Regions from separate parts of the Polycladomyces subterraneus genome, predicted to be linked through region 3. Evidence: riboswitches for the same ligand, from Rfam matches in the RefSeq annotation. Region 3 holds a riboswitch; each other region holds the start of a gene.
What was found. A riboswitch is a leader RNA that binds a small molecule or an ion and turns the genes downstream of it on or off. The one in region 3 is predicted to bind cyclic di-AMP.

Region 1 (4,488 bases), on a different contig from region 3:
TTCACGGCTGGCGTGCTGGGATTGGGTATTCACTATAGCACCTACCTATCGGAGGTATACCGGGCAGGTATTGACGCGGTGCCGCGCGGGCAATGGGAAGCTGCTATCGCTCTCAACTTTTCAAAAGCGCAAATGTGGATGCGGATTATTCTCCCGCAGGCCATCCGGCCGATTGTTCCCGTATTGGGAAACTATCTGATCGTGATGTTTAAAGAAACGCCACTTTTATCAGCAATCACGCTGATCGAGTTACTGGGCCAAGCGCAGATAATTGGCTCAAATTCATTCCGCTATTTGGAACCCATTACACTCGTCGGGGTATTTTTCCTCATATTGAGTTACCTTTCCTCACTCCTGGTACGCCGCTTGGAAGCATGGCTCAAACTCAATCAAAAAGGATTTATAAACTGAAGGGGAATTGAGGTTATGCGTATGAAATCCGATAGCATGAAAGTGAGTACGGTTCAAACGGAACCAATTGTTCGTTACCGCAAGGTCAGTAAGTTCTATGGCGAGACTCAAGTACTACACGAAATCGATTTCGATTTGGCACCGGCAGAAAGAGTAGCAGTCATTGGGCCGAGCGGGTCCGGCAAGACTACGTTTGCCCGTGTTTTGATGACGTTGGAAAGGCCGACGTCGGGCACGATTGAGGTTGACGGTGAGTTGCTTTGGCATAAAAAAAAGGGCGGAAAGCTTGTTCCGGCCGATGAAAAGCATCTGCATAAAGTGCGCGGCAAAATCGGAATGGTGTTTCAGCAGTTTAATCTGTTCCCGCACATGAACATTTTGCGAAATGTAACGGAGGCTCCGATCAAGGTATTGGGATTATCTAAGGAAGAAGCGATAGAGCGGGCCAAAACAATGCTGGATAAAGTAGGGTTACTGGATAAGATGGACGCTTATCCATCACAATTATCCGGCGGTCAGCAGCAGCGGGTGGCGATTGCCCGTGCGTTGGTCATGCAACCGAAGATCATGTTGTTTGACGAGGTGACGTCAGCGTTGGACCCTGAGCTTGTTGGCGAGGTCCTCGGAGTGATCAAGGAGATTGCTGCTGAAGGGAAGATGGCGATGTTGTTAATTACGCATGAAATGGGTTTTGCTCGGGAAGTGGCGAATCGGGTTGTTTTCTTTGATGAAGGACGAATTATGGAAGAAGGACCTCCTGAAAAGATTTTTGGTAATAGTCATCCGAAAAGTCCACGCTTAAGTAAGTTTTTGGGTAGTTTTGATCAGCAAACGATAGGATTGATGTCCAATTAGAGATGAATAGCAGTGGAACGAAGCGTGAAAGGGAGCATCGAACAATTAATCCGATCTGAACATAGGAGAAAGAGTATCCGGAGTGATCAACGGAATTTATCGAAGGTGAGTAATTATGGTAAATATGGTAATATAAATAAGTATAAAAATTATTAATAATTGATTATAGCGAAATGATTTTTGACAATTGAAGACCTACCTCATGTCGTTTCGATGGAAACGGGGGAACCAAGTGATTGGGGTGAATTCCGGATTTACACCGGAAGGGACGTGAAGCGCTTCTCTGCCATCCTACCCGCCAGCCAGCCTCGTTGGCTAGAGCGTGTCTGGTAAATGCTGTCCCATTGCTTTCCTGGTTCGCTCCACCTGCGCCCTCAAGGACAGGTCATGGCCGCTCCGACCCGAGCGCAGGTCCCGGGCAATGAACGCTTCGCTTTAAGACATTGCTCGCGATTTCATTCCTGCACTTTTCCGGGTCTTCGCTCACCTAGGAAAGGATTTGATCCCTCACGGATTTACCAGACACGCCCTAAAGCAGGGGTAATCCAAGGAATTTGCCGATTTTGCACCGGACTGATTTTTCCGATGCAGAGAAGGCGGATCTGAGTCTTAACCTGACCGCGTACAAAAGACGGACCGGTACAGACTTTTTCCTTGGAATTTGGTTCCTGGGAGAAAGTTTGCACCGGTATTTTTCTTTTTCAACCGGCGATGACGCGTTATACGTGAGGATATTGGCATAGCGTCGAGCCGTCGTTACTGGGGAGGAGGTGATCAATCTGGAAACCGGGTTGATGAACAAAGTGGTGCTTCGCCAACCGCAGGTAGCGGATGGAACCAGTATTTGGCGCCTGGTTAGGGATACCGGAGTGTTGGATGTCAATTCCCCTTACAGTTATCTGATGCTGTGCAAGTTCTTTTCGGATACTTGTGTGGTGGCCGAACAGGACGGACAAATCGTCGGTTACGTGTCCGCTTTTCGACCACCGGCAGACCAGCAAACCCTCTTTGTGTGGCAGGTGGCGGTGGCCGAGTCTCAACGGGGCAATGGGTTGGGAAAGGCACTCCTAAAAGCATTGATCCGTCGGGAAGCTTGCAAGAATGTCTGTTACCTTGAAGCGACCGTCTCTCCGTCGAATCTTTCATCCCAAGCTTTATTCCGGGGATTCGCACGGGATTTTTCAACTGACTGTGAAGTTTCGGAGTGTTTTCCTGCCCATCTGTTCCCAGGGGGAACTCATGAATCGGAAATGACATTCCGGATCGGACCGTTTCATTATCAAACTTAACCAGGAGTGATTTGGTGAAAGTTGCGGACGAATTGCGTTCACCGTTGAAGGTTTTTGAAGCTTTGGAATCGGAGGTTCGCAGCTACTGTCGGAGTTTTCCAACTGTGTTTACAAAAGCGAGTGGTTATCAGCTGTGGGATCGGGACGGACGGGAATATATCGACTTTTTTGCCGGTGCTGGGGCGTTAAATTACGGCCACAATAATCAACGAATCAAGGCCAAGCTGATCGACTATTTGATGGATGATGGCATTACACACAGCCTTGATATGGCGACAGAAGCAAAAGAGAGACTGCTGAAACGATTTCATGACGTCATTTTAAAGCCGCGAAAGCTTCATTATAAAGTGATGTTCCCAGGCCCGACAGGCACCAATTCGGTGGAAAGTGCGCTGAAAATAGCTCGTAAAGTAACCGGTCGGGATACGATCATGAGTTTCACCAACGCGTTTCACGGCATGACAATCGGTTCCCTTTCGATTACCGGGAACGAATCGAAGCGAAAAGGCGCTGGTATTCCCTTAACGAATTCGATCGCCATGCCGTTTGACAGCTATTTTGGCAGTGAGGCAGACACGGTCAGTTATATTGAGCGTTTTCTCGAAGATAATGGCAGCGGCATTTCTCTCCCTGCAGCCATTATCCTTGAGACCGTTCAGGGAGAAGGCGGAATCAATGTGGCCAGTTTTGACTGGCTCCGGAAAATTGAAGAACTGTGCCGACGATGGAACATCCTGTTGATTGTCGATGATGTACAGGTAGGATGTGGGCGAACGGGTCCATTTTTTAGCTTTGAACCGGCCGGCATCTATCCTGACATTGTGTGTCTGTCCAAATCAATTGGAGGATATGGCATCCCGTTGGCCTTGACCTTGATCAAACCTGAGTATGATTTATGGGATCCGGGAGAACATAACGGCACTTTTCGCGGCCATAACTTAGGTTTTGTCGCTGCAACCGAAGCACTCAGTTACTGGGAAGACGACCAGTTCAGCCAAGAAATCCTGGAAAAGGGAGAGAAAGTCAAACTCTTTCTGGAAATGCTTGCACAACACTATCCCGAGATGGAATGTGAAGTGCGAGGAAGAGGGCTTCTCCAGGGAATTGAAATCGGAGTTGACGGGTTGGCTGAAAAAATATGTGCGGCCGCGTTTGAACGGGGATTGATTATGGAAACTTCCGGTCCCAACAGTGAAGTCGTAAAAATCATGCCTCCTTTGACAATTGATGAAAAGGGGCTTGAAAAGGGACTGACCATTCTGGAAGAAAGCTTGAAGTGGTGTAAAAAGATGATGTGAAAAAGGAGACATGTAACTATGATCGTCAAACATTTGAATGACATCATCGGAACGAAAGATGATGTGGATACTGAGACGTGGAACAGCCGCCGTTTGCTTTTGAAGAAGGACGGGATGGGCTTTTCGCTGAACGATACGATTATTAAGGCGGGAACAGAAACCACCATTTGGTATAAGAATCATGTGGAAGCGGTGTACTGTATCGAGGGTGAAGGGGAAATTGAGGTTGTGAAAGATGGCACCGTTTATCCGATTCAGCCAGGAACTTTGTATGCGCTAGACGGCCATGAAAAGCACTACTTGCGGGCAAAGTCCAATATGCGGATGGTTTGTGTATTTAATCCGCCGTTGACTGGGCGAGAGGTGCATGATGAAGAAGGGGTTTATCCAATCATCGACGAGGAGTCACAGGAGAATTCACAAAAACCGTACCCCGGCGAAAGGACACAAAAGGTAGAACAACCAACTGTTCGGGGGGAGTTGGGAAAATGAGCAACATACAGGATAGGGTGATAGATCTCTATCCTTCCCGAGTCGATGACAATCCGGCGATTCTGAAGCGGAAGGATCCCGTCATTTATACGAATGATTTGGCAGAAGGTCCGCTTGATGCCGAGCAGATGAATTTTTATCAG
Region 2 (4,488 bases), on a different contig from region 3:
GAATGACGTCCTTATTTTGTTGATGGAGCATGGTCTCAGTTCCAACCTGTTTCTTTCCTTCCTGCAAAAAGCTTTGGATCCGTTGGCCTACCGCTTGGTGGGATGTCATCAGAACCGGGAAATGATGAACCTCATCTGTTCATCTGATCTGGTGGTGGAAAAGGTGGAATCCCACTGGGCGGGTGTAGTTAATCTGGTATGGGCGCGCGAAAGTGATGTGAACGAATGAAAGCCCGACCTGCCATTCGGCGCAGATCGGGCTTTTTTTTGACGGATTTATTTGCGTAAATGAAACGGTACCGTGGAGACGACCACGTCTTTTCTCAACAACAGCAGGAAACGGAGCCATAGCGCGGATTGGTTGTGCAAAAAGCGATGCCACCATCTGCGCGGGATGAATTCGGGGATCAGAACGGTAATCATGTTGTCCCCAGCTCGTTCCTGAACCAGGTCGATGAACCGCAACACGGGACCGTTGACGCTCCGGTAGCGGGAGCGGGTGACAACGAGTCGGACACCGGGATCCCACTGCTCCCACTTTTTCTCAAATTTCTCCGCATCCTCTTCGGTGAAGGCCACGTGAATGGCCACCACGTCGTCTCCGATTGTCTTGGCGTAGGCGATCGTGTTGCGAACGACGCGGCTGATGCCCCCGACAGGAATGATGATCACGTGATCTTTCTTTTCCGGTTTGTCAGCAGTAATGTCAATGCGCAGCTCTTCAGCGACAGCCTCATAGTGTTTCCGAATGTGGTAAAAGGCGAAGATGAACAGCGGAATCACCAATACTACGATCCAAGCGCCTTCGGTAAATTTGGTGACAGTGAAGATCAGCAGGACGATGAACGAGACGACCGCACCCGCGGCGTTGATCGTCAATTTGCGCATCCAGCCCGGGTTGCGCTGCTTCAACCTGCGTACCACCATTCCGGTCTGTGCCAAGGTGAACGACAGAAAGACACCGATCGCATACAAGGGGATTAATCGCTCCACATCTCCCTTAAACGCCACGATCAAAGCGATCGCGGCCAGAGCCAACACGATGATGCCGTTGGAGAAATTAAGCCGGTCTCCGCGGGAAGCAAACATCCGCGGCATAAATTTGTCCTTGGCCATGATGGAGGCCAACAGCGGAAAACCCGAAAAACTGGTGTTGGCTGCCAGGATCAGGATCAGCGCGGTTGTCCCCTGGATGTAGTAATATGGTAGCGTTCTACCGAACGTCTCTTCGGCGATCTGGGAAAGCACCGTCTCCGTCGTTTTGGGCGTGATGTGGTACAAATATGCCAGCAAGCTGGAACCACCGAACAGCACGGCCAGCAATAAGCCCAGAAGCGCCAGCGTGCGTGCCGCATTCTTCGTCTCCGGTTTTCGGAAGGTGGGAGTGGCATTGGAGATGGCTTCCACCCCGGTCAATGCGGAGCATCCGGACGAAAACGCATGCAACAACAGGAACCAACTGAGACCGGCAGGAAAGGTGTGCGTCACCGGCGGGACGTTAGCGGGAATACCATGGATCGCTACATTACCCAACCCCACGATCACCAAACCAAGCATGCCGAAGATGAACAGATAGGTGGGGAATGAGAAAATCGTGCCGGATTCACGTATCCCTCGCAAGTTGAGGAGCATGAGGAGCAGGACGAAGAAAACTGAAATCATCGTCCCATGCCTGTGTAAAGCCGGAAACGCTGAAGTGATCGCGTCTGTCCCGGCCGAAACACTGACTGCCACTGTCAGTGTATAGTCGATCAACAGCGATGCACCGGCGATCAACCCGGCAAACCAACCCAGGTTGTCCGTCGAAACGATGTATGCACCGCCCCCTCCGGGGTATTCGTAGATGATTTGCCGGTAGGAAAGGATGAGCAGTGTCAACAATCCGATAATCGCGCCGGATATGGGCAACGAATACCAAAGCGCCAGCACGCTGATCGGAGCGAGTACGAGTACTCTTAGGATCTGCTCCGTGCCGTAAGCGACCGACGACAGCGCGTCCGATGATAAGATAGGGAGCGCTTTCCAAACCGGCAGTTTTTCCTCCTGCAGTTGCTCAGTGCGAAGCGGGCGCCCGATGATCCAACGCTTCAGCGAGGTCAACATTACATTCACCTTCCCCAGATGGATTCCGTTTTTGTTGGAAACGCAAAAAAGTCATTGAAGTGCCCGCTTCAATGACTTTTGGTCATGTGAAGAAGCACACTTCCCTCTCAGCACGCTTACGAGGTTAGCTGACGGATTCGGGTCCGTGAGAGTGACCCTACCGGTGATGGCACCGGATTCACCCCAAAAATTGGTTCCCCCGTTCCTTTACGGATTCAGCGCTCGGAGTGTGAAACTGTCGGGTATTAGGTTTTGTCATGTTTAGCATTCTAATCCGTTTACCGGAACCTGTCAATCAAGAATTTTTAACCGGTCCTTAACCAATAGGCAACCGTTTTTGTCGAATCAGGAGGGTTCGTCTGCGATTGCAATCGCCGACAGAGTTGCAGATGGTTCGCGCTTGGACGAGTGGGACGCTGCTGACGGTGAAGGGTGTACGGTTGTCTCGCCCGGACCCGGCGAAAATCCTGGCGGTTTTGATGCGCGATCGTTTTATCGCCGTCAATTCGTGCATTGGATCGCGACAGCGGACGGGCTTCGCGAGGTGTCGGCGAAACCACCGCCCCCATGGCATGTATTCGCATGGTCAGACCGGATTCGGCGTAGCGGGGCTGAAATCCTGACACAAATGTATCCGGCAGAGATCTCCGGTCTGATTCGCGGATTGGTGCTGGGAGAGAGAAAAGCGGTGCCGGAATAGTCATGGATATGGTGTACGGCATACGCGGCGGCATGTGTATACGCATTGTACGCATGGACGGGCAATGCGCTTCATCCCCATCGGCATCGCTGGTGTTCGGCGGTGTTGCTTACGGGTCTGATCTGCTACTCTTATCATCCTTTTCACGGGGAGACTGAGGCGCGCATTATCTTTCTCGACGTAGGGCAGGGGGACTGCGCCGTCATCGAGACACCGCGAGGACAGGTCATCGTAGTGGACGGCGGCGGGATGGTGTCTTTTCCGCAAAAGTCATGGCAACGGCGGCAACATCCCTACGACGTGGGAGAGAAAACGTTGGTTCCGTATCTGCGTTATCGCGGCATCCGGCATATTGACTACCTCATCATGACGCACGGGGATACGGACCACATCGGAGGATTGCAGAAAGTGGTGGAACAATTCCCCGTTCGCCTCGTCCTGCGTAATCCCCACCCACCCCGTACAGCGACGGAACGGAAATTGATGCGCACTTTGATCGAACACGGTGCCCGCATCACCGCACCTTCCCCCGGAACGGCATGGACTCTGGAACCGGGGGTTACATGGCAGTTTCTCCATCCCGATCCGGCTCATCTCTCGACCGACGGGCGGACCAACAGTGATTCCATTGTTTTTTTGCTGCAGATCCAACACTTTCGATTGCTGATGACGGGGGACATCGAGCAGGAAGCGGAAGCGGACATAGTGGGAAAGTGGCGCTTTCCACCGGTAGATGTGCTGAAAGTGGCCCATCACGGAAGTCGTACATCGACAGGTGAATCATGGCTTGCGCACGTCCGGCCCGGTTTTGCCGTGATCTCGGTCGGCCGGCACAACCGGTTCGGCCATCCGGCTCCGGAAGTGATTCGCCGCTTGCAAAGCCATCGGATTCACGTGTGGCGGACAGACCGTGACGGGGCGGTGACCATCCGGATTCGTCCGGCCGGTTGGACGGCGGAGACAACATTGTCGGTGGCTAGATGACATCACATCGGATGGTTGGCCGTTGCAAACAGTCGTGTCATTGTTCTGGGGCGTGTCTGGTTATTCCGTAAGGGAGAAATGTTTTCCTATGCGAGTGATTGACCAAGCCATGTCTTAGCGAAGACTCGGGAAGCGCAGGATTGACTTGGACAGTATTCACCAGGCAAGCCCTAAAAAAGCGATCTTCTTCCTGTGAGTGTTCTTCTCGGATCGGACCGGCTTGTCCGTCTATGGTACAATGGGGAATGAATTTGCTCCCGGGAGAGCGTACCGCAGTCCGGATTCCAAGAAAATAGCAACCTTTGATACCCCAGGACCGTCTGGTAAATTAGGAGGGATAGATGTGGTCGAAGCGGAATGGGTCAAACGGGCGCAAGCCGGCGATCGCGAGACCATGATCCGGCTGCTGCGGGAAATCGAGACACCTGTCTACCGCACGGCCTATTATCTCCTGGGAAATGAGCAGGATGCGCTGGACGCGACCCAAGAAGCACTGCTGAAGATCTATCATCGGATTTCCACTTTTCAGGGGCAATCCCGCTTTGAAACTTGGGCGCAACGCATTGTGACCAACATTTGTATCGATCAGTTTCGCCGCAAATCGAAAGTGGTACCGATGCCGGAAGAGATGCAACCGGTGGATACCGAGGCGGAACAGGCAGTGCACCAATCCCATTTTCATTCGGATCTGAAAATGGCCA
Region 3 (4,488 bases):
CGCCGAGTTGTGCCCGGCACCAAATCCCATCGACAGTAGCAATACACGTTCCATTTGGCGCCCTCCTCAATCCCACTCCTCTATCATTATGACAAAAACGACCCAATCCGTCTCCTTTCTTATCAATATCTCGCGAAAAATTGATCAATCTTTTACAATGATGAAACAGGTTGGTGGTCCAAATGGGCCGTGAGACTGCTGACAACATGTTTTGGCCACCTGCGATTCCGGGTGTGCCGATTTCCCTCTCGCTCCTGAATCACTGCGCTCAAAGGTCACGCGTGAGAAATCGGATCCCTCGGACATTGTCGACAACCTGACGACCCAAATGAACCGTGGTCTAGGGCTGGGATCGTTGACGCGCCAGCTGCTCCTGCGCCAGTTTGACCATTTCCCGTACCATGTGGCCACCGATGGTGCCGCCGATTTTTCCGGCATCGGACGTTTTCAAATCTCCGTTGTCACCGGGTTTAAGGGGTACGCCGACTTGCTTGGCCACTTCCATTTTGACCTGGTCGGGCGACAGCGGTCCTACACCCAATTCTTTGCTCATCACTTGGGCTTTCAAGCGCGCCAGGGCCGGCCGCGACTCGGGCACCAACAATCGCCTGCGCCGTTTTCGAGCCATGTTTCCACCCCCTGCGAATAGTTTCCCATCAAGAGAAACAAATGATGTGGTGGACAATAAAAGGAAAAAACCGCCCATTTGGGCGGTCGTCCATGATGAGGGTTGAGAGGGGGATTGGGCATTTTTTCTGTTCCATTGTACTTAGATGCATTTGGCCAAATCGCGTGCTTGTTGGATGGCTTTTTGCTTGATTTCTTCGGCTTTGTCCGGGAATTGCGCCATACCTTCGGCAATGACAGATTCCACGGATTCCACACCCAGGAATGACAACACGGCACGGATATAACGGTCGCCGAACTCAAAGTCCTTGGTCGGGCCTTCGGAGTAGATGCCGCCACGCGCTTGGATGTGGACAGCTTTTTTCCCTTTCAGCAGACCGACTGCACCGTTTTCGGTGTATTTGAACGTTTTGCCCGCGATACAGATGGAGTCAATATACGCCTTCATCCGCGGAGGAATACTGAAGTTCCACATCGGGGTGACGATGATGTATTTGTCCGCTGCTGCAAATTGATCGACGATCTCATTGATCCGTCCCACTTTTTTCTTCTCCTCTGCGGACAATTCCTCAAACGAGGTCCCCTGCTGCAATTTGCCCCAACCGCTGAACACATCTTCGTCCAAGAAGGGAATGTCCAATTTGTACACATCCAACTCGACGATTTGATCTTCGGGATTGGCCTCCCGGTAGGCATTCAAAAATGCCCGTCCCACCTGCAAGCTGAACGACTGGTCTTCCGGTTTGGGATTGGCAGTGATGTACAATACGGTCGCCATGTGAGCTTCCTTCCTTTCGTTTGTGGAATGGATGAGAGAGTGATGACGGATTTAAACTAACTTTAGTTACGTTGATATTATGCATTTATATACTTACTTTTGTCAAGCTAAAAATGAATAAACAATCTCCCCTCAAAAGATTTCCATACACTCCGGTTTTTACTCATGAAAAAAACCCGTCCCCAAGGGAACGGGCTTTTCCTCGTCACTTCGTGAAGATGTGGTTTCCGATTTTGGTCACCTGCGGGCGAGACCAGATCCATCCGGAAGTTGCGGTGTCCGGGTTGAAGTAGTACAACGAACCATGTGTAGGGTCCCAACCCCGGATCGCATCCATCGTAGCGCGATAGGCCGTACTATTGGGGTTCATCCAGAACTGCCCGTCCTGTACCGCCGTAAACGCACCATCTTGGAAAATCACACCGCGTACTGTTTTCGGAAACTCCGGTGAATCAATCCGGTTCAAAATCACAGCGGCTACAGCTACTTGCCCTTTGTAGGGTTCGCCTCGCGCTTCACTGTATACGGCTCGTGCAATCAACGCAATGTCTTGTTTTGAAAATCGGGAATTTACAGAATGCCAAGGCTGCCTGTGGACTTTTTTGGATACCGTCTGTTTGGATACGGTATGCCGCTTCAACGATCCCCACGTTTGGGGACCGGTAATACCATCGATCCGCAATTTATGATGAATTTGATACTGGATAACCGCTTTTTCCGTCTTCAAACCATATATACCGTCCAGCTTGCCACGGTACAGCCCCAGCTGTAGCAAGCGATATTGCAAATCCCAGACATCTCCGTTATTACTGCCGTATTGTATCATCGTCGGTGCAGCCGCTTCCGCCTTTCCGTTTCCAAACGGAACCGCTGCAACGATCACCGCAACTACTGCACCCGTGAGCACCCAAGCCCACTTTTTCCAAATAGACATGTGATTCCTCCTTTCAAGCCTCCGAGGTTAGCTGACGGGTTCGGGCAAGGAGTTGATCCCGGCCACCAAAATGGTGACTTCACCCCAACATTGATTGCATCCCCCGTACCCCGCGCCGAACACCGACGCGAAGATTCGGCTGTTCAATGTACGTTGACCATTATAAGTTGGATATGGAAACCTTTCAAGAGAAAATGATTAGAATGTAAGGTATGTATTTCCTTGGAAATCACACAACAAAAAAGCGCGGCGGAAGATTCCACCGCGCTTTTGTCGATCTTTCTTATCCGCGCGCCGCTTGGTACCGTTTGGCGACTTCGTCCCAATTGACCACGTTCCAGAACGCTTTGATGTATTCCGGACGCTTGTTTTGGTATTTGAGATAGTAGGCGTGCTCCCACACGTCCAAGCCCAAAATCGGCGTGTCGCCTTCCATCAGCGGGCTGTCTTGGTTCGGCGTGCTCGTCACGGCCAAAGAACCGTCTTTTTTCACGACCAGCCAAGCCCAACCGCTACCAAAACGGGTGGTTGCCGCTTTGGTGAATTCTTCTTTGAACCGGTCGAAGCTGCCGAAGGCTTGGTTGATCGCGTTAGCCAGCTCTCCGCTCGGTTCGCCGCCACCGTTCGGGCTCATGATTTGCCAGAACAGGCTGTGGTTCGCATGACCGCCACCGTTGTTGCGCACGGCCGTACGAATGCTTTCCGGTACTTGATCAATGTTGCGCAGAAGGTCTTCGATGGATTTTTCCGCCAAGGCGGTGTGACCTTCCAACGCCGCATTCAAGTTGTTCACATACGTGGCGTGATGCCGGCCATGGTGAATTTCCATCGTTTGCGCATCGATGTGCGGCTCCAAAGCGTCATAGGCATAAGGCAATGCAGGCAGTTCGTGCTTGGCCATGATTCACCCTCCAATATGTAGGATTTGGTCCTTTTTCATCTTCGAAAAAGGACGGGCACTTACATCCTTCCCGATTCTATTATGCAAAAAACGTGGAATTATAGTCAACTTAAATGTATGAAAAGTGGGCTTTCGTTAAGAATCCCGCCATGTGTTGATCAGGTCCACAGGTTCCGATTTTTGATCGTGATGGTGCGCATCATCTTCCCGGCTCGCTCCACTTGCTCCCTGCAGGGAAGCAAACAAGGCCGCTTCGGATCGGATACGCAGGACGCGGAGAAGGTGCTTCGCTCAAAAGAAAATTGACCGCCGATAGCGTCCTGCGTTTTTTACGGTTCTTCTTCGGCCGGTCTTGGCCAGTCGCTCACCTGGGTAACATTCCTGCCTGACTAGGGTGACCGGACAGGCACAGGGCCACTTTGTCAGCAGTCCCAGTGGACAAACACCGGTTTACCGTCCGGTTCCGCTGATAACGCGAGACAATTCTGTCACATCGCGTACAATATAATCGGCGCCCAACTCCTCAAACTTGGCCCGCGCGGCCTCTCCGGTCAATCCCGTCAACGTGGCTGCAAACTTGCAACCCATTTTTCGGGCCGCCAACAAATCGGCAACCGAATCCCCCACGATCAGCACTTCTTCGCCTTTGGGCAACGGCAAATCGACGGTGAGCACTTCCGCATCCGCTTTGCTCCGACCGAAATATCCTTTTAAATATGTGTACGGTTGCGGTTTGCCGAGCGGGGCATGTTCCGGATGCGCCCGTTCAGCCTGAATCACATCATCTGCGGTGACGATCCGTTCCAGATCAAACGCATCATACAATCCAAGGGCGGTAAGCGGCACTTCCGTCTCGATCAGCGGACGGCCGGTTCCCAATCCCAACACGATGCCCTCTGCTCGTAACCCGTCCAGCACATGTCGAATCTCCTGGGGATCGGCCAGTGGAATCTCCTGATGCAAAAATCCAGTTTTGCCCGGTGTGACTGGTGCTTTGCCTTCCACCTGCCGGTATCGGTCGTCACCCAGATACCATTCCTGAAACACATGACGCCCCAACTCCCACAACGCGCTTTTGGGCGAGAACACCTCGGTTTCCACACCCAACCACGCTTTCGCCAACGTATTGAAATACGCGATCAATTCCTGTTTGGTGGCGTTCGACTCGGCCAATGCCGGGATGAACGCGCCAAACTGTGGCTCAAACATGATGCCCGCTTCACGCAACCGTCCGCCCAACTGACGCAA

Region 1: it holds a riboswitch for cyclic di-AMP, as region 3 does, so the genes downstream of both, ectA (diaminobutyrate acetyltransferase) here and sleB (spore cortex-lytic enzyme) in region 3, are expected to answer to the same signal.
Region 2: it holds a riboswitch for cyclic di-AMP, as region 3 does, so the genes downstream of both, NWF35_RS12850 (APC family permease) here and sleB (spore cortex-lytic enzyme) in region 3, are expected to answer to the same signal.

The regions. Positions count from the first base shown of each region.
Region 1 is NZ_JANRHH010000037.1:56,229-60,716, reverse strand. It holds gene ehuD (ectoine/hydroxyectoine ABC transporter permease subunit EhuD) at 1-411, shown strand, start outside; gene ehuA (ectoine/hydroxyectoine ABC transporter ATP-binding protein EhuA) at 427-1,266, shown strand; cyclic di-AMP (ydaO/yuaA leader) riboswitch at 1,449-1,598, shown strand; gene ectA (diaminobutyrate acetyltransferase) at 2,037-2,555, shown strand; gene ectB (diaminobutyrate--2-oxoglutarate transaminase) at 2,600-3,853, shown strand; partial or broken gene NWF35_RS10355 (ectoine synthase) at 3,872-4,258, shown strand; gene thpD (ectoine hydroxylase) at 4,342-4,488, shown strand, end outside.
Region 2 is NZ_JANRHH010000047.1:17,876-22,363, forward strand. It holds gene NWF35_RS12845 (hypothetical protein) at 17-229, shown strand; gene NWF35_RS12850 (APC family permease) at 277-2,103, opposite strand; cyclic di-AMP (ydaO/yuaA leader) riboswitch at 2,201-2,334, opposite strand; gene NWF35_RS12855 (hypothetical protein) at 2,504-2,803, shown strand; gene NWF35_RS12860 (ComEC/Rec2 family competence protein) at 2,849-3,787, shown strand; gene NWF35_RS12865 (RNA polymerase sigma factor) at 4,131-4,488, shown strand, end outside.
Region 3 is NZ_JANRHH010000031.1:76,298-80,785, reverse strand. It holds gene NWF35_RS07435 (MGDG synthase family glycosyltransferase) at 1-54, opposite strand, end outside; gene NWF35_RS07430 (alpha/beta-type small acid-soluble spore protein) at 341-628, opposite strand; gene NWF35_RS07425 (FMN-dependent NADH-azoreductase) at 770-1,405, opposite strand; gene sleB (spore cortex-lytic enzyme) at 1,611-2,339, opposite strand; cyclic di-AMP (ydaO/yuaA leader) riboswitch at 2,341-2,490, opposite strand; gene NWF35_RS07415 (superoxide dismutase) at 2,623-3,240, opposite strand; gene NWF35_RS07410 (HAD family hydrolase) at 3,691-4,488, opposite strand, start outside.